One region of the Rossellomorea sp. NRS-1567 genome, then DNA from elsewhere that is predicted to be linked to it. Evidence: riboswitches for the same ligand, from Rfam matches in the RefSeq annotation. Region 1 holds a riboswitch; each other region holds the start of a gene.
What was found. A riboswitch is a leader RNA that binds a small molecule or an ion and turns the genes downstream of it on or off. The one in region 1 is predicted to bind S-adenosylmethionine.

Region 1 (2,200 bases):
GGTTGAAATGGAGTGGGAGGCTCAGATGGATAAATTCCTATCATTCGGTTTGCCCCTTTCTCATATTGACAGTCATCACCATGTTCATAGCTTTCGACCTTTGATCCCGGTGGTGAAGAGATTGTCGGAGCGTTTTGGGGTTTCGGTCCGGAATGTACCCTGTGATGGGTTTGACGCAATGAATGTGTTAACCGATCGTTTCTCGATGGACTTTTATGGTGACGGAGTGTCGGTTGAAGGATTGAAGAGGATATTGAACAGCAGGGATGAAGGTGAGACGCTTGAGATTATGTGTCATCCGGCTTATGTTGATACATACTTGAAAGGGAATTCGTCTTATTGTGAGCAGAGGTTGAGGGAGTTGGATGTGTTGACGGGGATTAAGGAGTGGACTTTCTAGTTTTCGTTTGGTTGTTTGAGAAATTAGAATGTTTGTTGTGAGTTGTTATGACAAGTGATCGGGGTGCTGCTATGGAAGGTAGTGCCTTTTTCTATTGGTAATGGAGATTAGTTCCATTTTGAGGTGGAAAGGAAAGTTTTTGGATAGTATGTATGGTTTTGAGATGGTGTTAAGGCAGGATATTAACTGAAATCGATGTGAAATACATGGATTGATAGGATGAGAGAAGGTTTATTATCGACTTTGTCTATTTATTATCAACTTTAGAGATATATTATCGACTTTCCACCTTTTATTATCAACTTTAGGAATATATTATAAACTGTAAAAAAATGGATAATCACCACGCCCCTATCAAACCAAAGTCCCCCTACACAAAAAATCCCTTCCCTAGTGCAACAACAAAGATAACGCTTACATAAAAATAACTGAAAAATTCCCTATTGACTTCCATTCACAGACCCAGTATTATCCTCTATAAGATAAAAATTTAGAAAATTACATACTTTCAATTATCCAGAGTGACCGAGGGATCAGGCCCTATGACGTCCGGCAACCTCCAGTATTGGAACGGTGCCAATTCCTGCAGAATGATTTCATTCTGAGAGATAAGTCGAGATAAACAGGCGATGCTTCTTTCAGTTGAAAGAGGCATTTTTTATTGGACAAAAAAAGGGGTGTGCACATTGATTGAGATTCGAAATCTAGTTAAAACCTACAGTACAAAAAAGCAAACGGTGGTCGGTGTCGATAATGTTTCCGTAAAGATCGAAAAGGGGGCGATCTTTGGAATCGTCGGATACAGTGGAGCGGGGAAGAGTTCACTCATTCGCTGCCTGAATCTATTAGAAACCCCGACATCAGGAGAAATCATCATTGATGGACAGGATTTCACGAAGCTCACGTCCAAACAATTAAGACTCGCCCGTCAAAAAACGAGCATGATTTTTCAACATTTTCACCTGATTAAATCGAAAACGGTTTTTGACAATCTGGCTTTTGCCTTGAAAGCGGCCAGAGTACCAAAAGCGAAGATCAAGACCAGGGTCGTCGAGCTCCTTGAGATGGTCGGTCTTTCAGATAAAACCGATGCCTATCCTGCTCAACTCAGCGGAGGACAAAAGCAGAGAGTCGGGATTGCAAGGGCCCTTGCGAATAATCCATCGGTTTTACTTTGCGATGAAGCGACATCGGCACTCGATCCGAATACGACGAAATCGATTTTGAAGCTATTGAAAAAAATTAACAAAGAACTGGGTTTGACGATCGTTCTCATCACCCACGAGATGGAAGTGGTGAAAGAAATCTGCGACCGGATGGCCGTGATGCAAGACGGGAAAATCGTGGAGGAAGGTCCAGTATACGACCTGTTTGCTGAACCGAAGCAGCCTTTAACGAAGCAATTCATTGAAACGATCCTTCAATTTGAACTCCCGCCGCACCTCGTGGAATCAAGAAAAGGAAAGCTGATCAAAATCCAATTCAAAGGATCAATCGCAGAGGAAAGCGTCGTTTCAGAAGTGTTCCAGAAATACAAAGTGCAAGGCAATATTCTTCACGGCAAGATTGAATATATTCAGGAAGTGCCACTGGGGATTTTTATCATGGAACTGATCGGCTCCCATGACGAAGTCGAAGCCGCGATCCGGTATATCACGTTGAAGACGCAAAGCTTGGAGGTGCTTGAGAATGCTGCCTGATTCATTGACAGCGATTTTACCAGAATTGAATAAAGCCTTTTTTGAAACGGTATATATGGTGGGGATTTCACTGGGAGTTGCGATTTTAGTGGGATTACCC
Region 2 (2,200 bases), on a different contig from region 1:
AGGTGAAGGATATGTTTCAAGCTTATATCGGTAAACGCTCAACGTCCGTAGAAAATTGTGTGGAGAAAGGGGCGGTTCGTAAGTTTGCCGAAGCCATCGGTGATCCACATCCGATTTATGTGGATGAAGAAGCAGGAAAGAGGTCTAGATACAGGGGGAATATTGCTCCCCCCACTTTTCCCAGAGTGCTTGACTATGGAACGATTGAGGGTTTTCATTTACCGAACATCGGGTTAATTCATGGAGAACAATCTTTTCATTATGAAAGACCACTAAAGGTTGGGGAATGTATTCAGTGTTATACAGAGATAAAAGATTACTATGAGCGGAAAGGGTCGGGTGGAACACTTGGCTTTCTTGTAATAGAAGATATCGGTGAAGACTCAGGAGGGAATAGGATCTTCACCTCCGAAGCGATTGTCATTATCACTGAAGCGGTTAGAGAGAGGTTAGGAAAATGACTAAACTATCATCCCTTAAAATAGGTGAAACGCTTCCCCTTGTTGAATTAGCTCCAGTCTCGAGAATCGATTTAATTAAATATGCAGGAGCTTCTGGAGATTATAACCCTATTCATACGATTGATGAGGAGGCACATAAATTGGGTCTTCCAGGTGTCATTGCTCATGGCATGTGGACAATGGGAAATGTCTCCAAGTTTTTTAGTGATCATTATGAAGAAGGATTTATCAAAGAGTACACGATCCGCTTTAAAGGGATGGTTTTCCTGAATGATGTCATTAAATTGATTGCAGAAGTATCAGAAAAACAGGATGATCTCTTACATTTTAAAGTCTTTGCCGTCAATCAGAACCAGAAGAAAGTAATCGAAGGTAAATTGAAGTTTCAATTATTTTGATCACTCTGGTGAAAATAGTGTCCTATAGCGTTCATAAAACGAATAGAAATAAAGAGAATGAAGGTTCTGAAAGAAAAATAAGTCAAAAGACATAAAACCGATCGAAAAACTCGGGTTGACTTCCCGGTGGAATATGATATTATTTAGAATATTAAAATTAATAACTCTTATCCAGAGTGGTGGAGGGATCTGGCCCCGCGAAGCCCAGCAACCTACGTAATGTAAGGTGCTAATTCCAGCAAAATGTGAAGTCATTTTGGAAGATAAGGTATCCTTACCTGAACAACTTTCCAAAATGGAGAGTTGTTTTTTTCATTCATGATTTTTCTGGATAAGATGAAAATTGGGGGAATCATGTGACTAAAGAAAAAAATCAAGAAGCAGAGTATGATGTAGTAGTCGAGAAGATCACATCGATGTTGAAGACGATGAGTTTTGGATCGATTACCATTGTGGTTCAGGACGGTAAAGTCATTCAATTGGAGAAAAACGAGAAAGTGCGAATTAAATAAGCTGACTAGACAAACTAGAGGCGCATAACACTGATAAAGGAAATCCCTATATCTTGTTATTCGCCTCTTTTTGTTTGGATGAGCGGGAAAGGGGTGTATCATGTTAACCTATCAAACTTGGAATAATCCATCCATCCAATTTGAAATTGATCCGGTCTATAAAGGAGCGGTAAACGTACTTGAGTGGACGTATGATCATTATGGTGAAAATGTCGTATATGCATGCAGTTTTGGCATAGAAGGGATCGTATTAATCGATCTCCTAACCAAAGTACAACCGAAAGCAACCATAGTATTTCTTGATACAGGTGTTCATTTCAAGGAAACCTACGAAACGATTGAAAAGGTGAAGGAGAAGTATCCTGGTATCACCATTCATATGAAAAAGCCTGAATTAACGCTCCAAGAGCAAGCAGAAACATATGGAGATAAGTTGTGGGAGCGAAACCCGAACCAATGCTGTCAAATTCGAAAGCTTGACCCTTTAAAAGATTCCTTATCCAAAGGGGATGCGTGGATTTCAGGATTAAGAAGAGAACAATCACCTACAAGAAGTCAGGTTGAATTCATCAATAAGGATGACAAGTTCCAATCAGTTAAGATTTGTCCTTTGATTCACTGGACCTGGAAGGAGATTTGGAGGTATGTCCATAAGCATAACCTTTCCTATAATCCACTTCATGATCAGGGGTATCCAAGTATCGGATGCTTCCATTGTACAACGCAAGCTTTAGACATCAATGATCTCCGCTCCGGAAGATGGCAAGGAAAAGGGAAGACCGAATGCGGTCTCCATTAAAAGGGGTGACATTCTTTGATTGAAATAATC
Region 3 (2,200 bases), on a different contig from region 1:
GCCAGGGAAATCCGGATCAACCGACTCCTCCACATATTGTGGAGAAACTGACAGAAGCAGCAGCTTCCCCGTCCAATCATAAGTATCCTCCATTTCGCGGCTTATCGTCCTTTAAAGAGGCGATTGCGGCTTTCTACCTGCGTGAATACGGTGTGGAATTAGACCCGGAAACAGAGGTAGCCGTTCTGTTCGGAGGAAAAGCCGGGTTAGTTGAAATCCCTCAATGTTTATTGAATCCTGGTGATGGGGTATTGGTGCCCGATCCCGGTTATCCCGATTATTTATCAGGGGTAGCATTGGCAGAAGCTCGTATGATTAAAATGCCACTACGAGAGGAGAATGGATTCCTGCCTGATTATCGTGAACACTCCCGTAATGAGCTGGAAAATGCGAAGCTAATGTTTCTGAACTACCCTAATAACCCTACTGGAGCAATCGCCACAAAATCATTCTTTGAAGAAACAGTCACTCTTGCCAATCAGCATGATATATGTGTTGTACATGATTTTGCCTATGGAGCTATTGGGTTTGATGGAAATAAGCCCATAAGCTTCTTGGAAACAGATGGAGCAAAGGATGTGGGGATTGAGATTTATACATTATCGAAAACGTATAATATGGCTGGTTGGAGAGTGGGGTTTGCAGTAGGGAATAAAAGTGTCATAGAAGCGATCAACCTCCTGCAAGATCACTTATATGTGAGTCTGTTCGGTGCTATTCAAGAAGCGGCTACCACTGCCCTTTTAAGTTCCCAGGAATGTGTAGATGCACTGGTTTCAACATACGAAGAAAGGAGAAAACTATTAATCTCCGGACTTCAGGATATAGGGTGGGATGTAAAAGCTCCACAAGGTTCCTTCTTCGCCTGGTTAAAAGTACCTGATGGATTCAGCTCTGTAGAGTTCTCTACTTATTTACTTGAAAAAATCAAAGTCGCTGTAGCCCCGGGTGTAGGCTTTGGAGAATTCGGAGAAGGGTATGTACGAGTAGGACTATTAACCACAAACGAGCGGATAAAAGAAGCGATTTCGCGTATAGAAAATTTAGAATTATTCCACAAAAGGGATTGACAGAAGTTGAAATTGGTGCAATAATCCAACTGAAATAATGAATAATGAAATTCTTATCAAGAGCAGGCGGAGGGACAAGCCCAATGAAGCCCGGCAACCGACTTATTCAAGCACGGTGCTAATTCTTGCAGCAATAATGCTGACAGATAAGAAAGAGTGACGAATGCAAACCTCTTCTTATTTGGAAGAGGTTTTTTGGTTTGCACAGGCTTATGAAGTCAACTTGCGGCTAAAATAGCATTATTAAAAGGAGGCAGGACAACAATGAGTGAAGTGATAGCTACATATGAACTGAAGGGAAAGAGTGGTTCATTCGAGAAAAAGGCAGAAGGGATCGCCCTGGGATTGACGGTCGGTTCATGGACGGACTTACCTCTCCTGGAACAGGATCAATTGCGGAAGTACAAGGGGAGAGTCGTTTCCGTAAAGGAGTGGGAAGAGGAAGGTGGCTCCCGGGGTGAAGTGCAGATTGGCTATCCCGGTCATAATTATTCCAATGATATTCCGGCCATCCTTACTACGGTATTCGGCAAGCTTTCCCTGGATGGTGAAGTGAAATTAGTAGATATAGAGTTTTCCAGTGAATTGAAAAAAGCCTATCCTGGACCACGGTTTGGAATAGAGGGAATAAGGGAGCTGACGGGAGTACAAGATAGACCCCTGTTAATGAGCATCTTTAAAGGCGTAATCGGCAGGGATCTTACCTACCTTGAAACTCAATTAAGGGCCCAGGCTCTTGGGGGAGTTGACCTAGTAAAAGACGATGAGATTCTCTTTGATAATTCACTGACACCTTTCACTGAGAGGATCAGTATAGGGAAAAAAGTGTTACACGAGCTGTATGAAGAGACAGGCAAGAAAACACTGTATGCTGTAAACCTGACAGGAAGGACTTCAGAATTACGTGATAAAGCAAGAAAAGCACGTGAGCTTGGAGCCCAAGCCCTTTTATTCAATGTGTTTACTTACGGCCTGGATGTTCTCCAGGAATTGAGGGAGGACCCTGAGATCAGGTTGCCGATTATGGCCCATCCTGCATTTGCAGGTGCTGTTGCTTCATCTCCTGCATATGGTGTGAGCTATTCTTTATGGTTAGGGAAATTCCTACGCATGGCCGGAGCTGATTTTTC
Region 4 (2,200 bases), on a different contig from region 1:
ATTGATCAAAATCCTGTTGATGAAAGGTCGTAGCATGATGAAGCGGTGTAGAGACCGCTCCTGTTTCTTTATCAACTCCGTGAGAATGAATGAGTGACGTCTGAAGTGAAAATGGTTTTTTACTCATACGTAAGCACCTCTTTTTCCAATTGTTGAAAAACATTCTCTAGGTCTTCAATCAGGTCATCAATAAATTCAATTCCTACAGAAAACCGCAGGAGTCTGTTGCAGATACCAAGCCTTTTCCGTTCTTCTTCAGGAATGTCTGCATGTGTTTGGGTAGCGGGATAGGTGATAAAACTTTCCACCCCTCCCAAACTTTCAGCAAACGTAATAACTTTTAAGTGTTGGAGAAATGGAGCAACCCATTCTTCCTTTGCGATACGAAAGGAAAGCATGCCGCCTTTTCCCGGATATAAAACGTCTGTTACACATTCATGGGCATCAAGATACTCCGCTAATTTTCTTGCGTTTTTTTCGTGCTGAGCCATTCTGAGACTAAGGGTTTTCATCCCTCTTAATAAGAGCCAACAATCAAAAGGGGCGAGAACCGCTCCGATTGAATTTTGAATGGTGTAGATTTTCCCCGACAACTCTTCTGTGTTTACGACCACAACACCGGCCAATACATCATTATGGCCCCCTAAGTATTTCGTGGCGCTGTGAATGACAATGTCTGCGCCTTCAGCGAGCGGCTTTTGTAGAACAGGTGTATAGAAGGTATTATCGACAATTAAGAGCAACCCGTTGGCCTTAGCAATGCCGGCAATCTCAGAAATATCTGCTTCATTCATCAATGGATTGGTTGGGGTTTCAACAAAAATGGCCTTTGTTCTGTTAGAAATTTGTTCTTCTATGGAGCCAACATCACTTGTATCGACGAAATGAAATTTGATACTATATTGTGCTTCATACTGCACGAATAAACGGTAGCTCCCGCCGTATAGGTCTTTCGAAACAATCAATTCATCCCCGCTGGAAAATAAGCTAAGGATTGCCTGAATCGCTGCCATCCCCGAGCTGAAGGCAAACCCTCTGTGACCTTCCTCCAATTGAGTGAGGGTGTCTTCCAAGGTGGTGCGGGTTGGATTTCCAGTCCTTGTGTAATCATAGCCTGTCGATTGGCCAATCCCCTTATGTTCATAGGCAGTCGATAAATGAATGGGCAAGCTCACAGCACCTGTTGAAGGATCTTTCCGATTTCCCGCCTGGACAAGTATTGTATCAATATGCTTTTTCAACATTCTTCTCTCCTTTTCTATCTTGAATACGAAAAGGGAAAAAACAAAAAAACCTTCTTAATGAAAATAAGAAGGTTTTGTACGTTCGTTCTCCCTCTTATCGTCCAAGTTGACATCAACTTGCTGGAATTAGCACCATACCAAAACTCGCGGCTGGTTGCTGAGGTGTCTTCGGGCCAGTCCCTCTACCTCTCTTGATAAGAAACTATTTGATTTTGTGAAAAATAACTTTCCCATAACTTATAATAAAGAAGAAGAAATGTCAATGAGAATTATGAATTATCTGAATAAAAAATATTCATTTTACGCTTCATCAACATTTTTTATTTCAATGATAAATCCCTATTTTACTTTTAATCTCTTTCATGAATGGGATTGTTTTTTCCCGTGCTTTTTTTGCTCCATTTTGTAAGATGACATCCAGCATATGGGGGGAGGCCATCAGTTCTTCATATTTCGATCTTGGTTTCTCGATAAATGAATTCATTACTTGGAATAGCTCTTTTTTCGCTTCTCCCCAGCCTATTCCTTCTTGAAATCTCCTTCTCATTTCTTCAACTTGATCGGAGGTTGCAAATTCTTTATAAAGAGAGAATAAGACGGATGTTTCAGGATCCTTAGGCTCTTCAGGAGGTGAAGAATCTGTTTTGATTTTATTGATTAGTTTTTGGAGTTTTTTTGGTTCTTCAAATAATGGAATGGTGTTGTTATAGCTTTTACTCATTTTCCGTCCATCGAGTCCCGGTAGAACGGATGTTTCTTCCTGTATGACATATTCAGGAAGAATAAATGTTTCTCCATATAGCTTATTAAAGTTTTCTGCTATGTCTCTTGCAATTTCAACATGCTGAATTTGATCTTTTCCGACAGGAACCAGTTCCGTTTGGAAAAGAAGGATATCCGCCGCCATTAATATAGGATAAGTGAATAAGCCCACGTTGACGCCCGCATCCATCTCC

Region 2: linked by a shared signal. The riboswitch ahead of ACIFOD_RS20920 (YezD family protein) and the one ahead of ACIFOD_RS08115 (methionine ABC transporter ATP-binding protein) in region 1 are both predicted to bind S-adenosylmethionine.
Region 3: linked by a shared signal. The riboswitch ahead of ACIFOD_RS02280 (2,3-diketo-5-methylthiopentyl-1-phosphate enolase) and the one ahead of ACIFOD_RS08115 (methionine ABC transporter ATP-binding protein) in region 1 are both predicted to bind S-adenosylmethionine.
Region 4: linked by a shared signal. The riboswitch ahead of ACIFOD_RS10835 (methionine biosynthesis PLP-dependent protein) and the one ahead of ACIFOD_RS08115 (methionine ABC transporter ATP-binding protein) in region 1 are both predicted to bind S-adenosylmethionine.

The regions. Positions count from the first base shown of each region.
Region 1 is NZ_JBITPL010000014.1:32,099-34,298, forward strand. It holds gene chbG (chitin disaccharide deacetylase) at 1-400, shown strand, start outside; SAM riboswitch class I at 910-1,015, shown strand; gene ACIFOD_RS08115 (methionine ABC transporter ATP-binding protein) at 1,087-2,100, shown strand; gene ACIFOD_RS08120 (methionine ABC transporter permease) at 2,090-2,200, shown strand, end outside.
Region 2 is NZ_JBITPL010000030.1:105,268-107,467, reverse strand. It holds gene ACIFOD_RS20930 (MaoC family dehydratase N-terminal domain-containing protein) at 12-461, shown strand; gene ACIFOD_RS20925 (MaoC/PaaZ C-terminal domain-containing protein) at 458-859, shown strand; SAM riboswitch class I at 1,024-1,129, shown strand; gene ACIFOD_RS20920 (YezD family protein) at 1,216-1,371, shown strand; gene ACIFOD_RS20915 (phosphoadenylyl-sulfate reductase) at 1,472-2,170, shown strand; gene ACIFOD_RS20910 (inorganic phosphate transporter) at 2,189-2,200, shown strand, end outside.
Region 3 is NZ_JBITPL010000002.1:119,720-121,919, reverse strand. It holds gene ACIFOD_RS02285 (pyridoxal phosphate-dependent aminotransferase) at 1-1,070, shown strand, start outside; SAM riboswitch class I at 1,121-1,223, shown strand; gene ACIFOD_RS02280 (2,3-diketo-5-methylthiopentyl-1-phosphate enolase) at 1,335-2,200, shown strand, end outside.
Region 4 is NZ_JBITPL010000015.1:291,037-293,236, reverse strand. It holds gene metC (cystathionine beta-lyase) at 1-127, opposite strand, end outside; gene ACIFOD_RS10835 (methionine biosynthesis PLP-dependent protein) at 120-1,244, opposite strand; SAM riboswitch class I at 1,336-1,445, opposite strand; gene ACIFOD_RS10830 (tryptophan--tRNA ligase) at 1,570-2,200, opposite strand, start outside.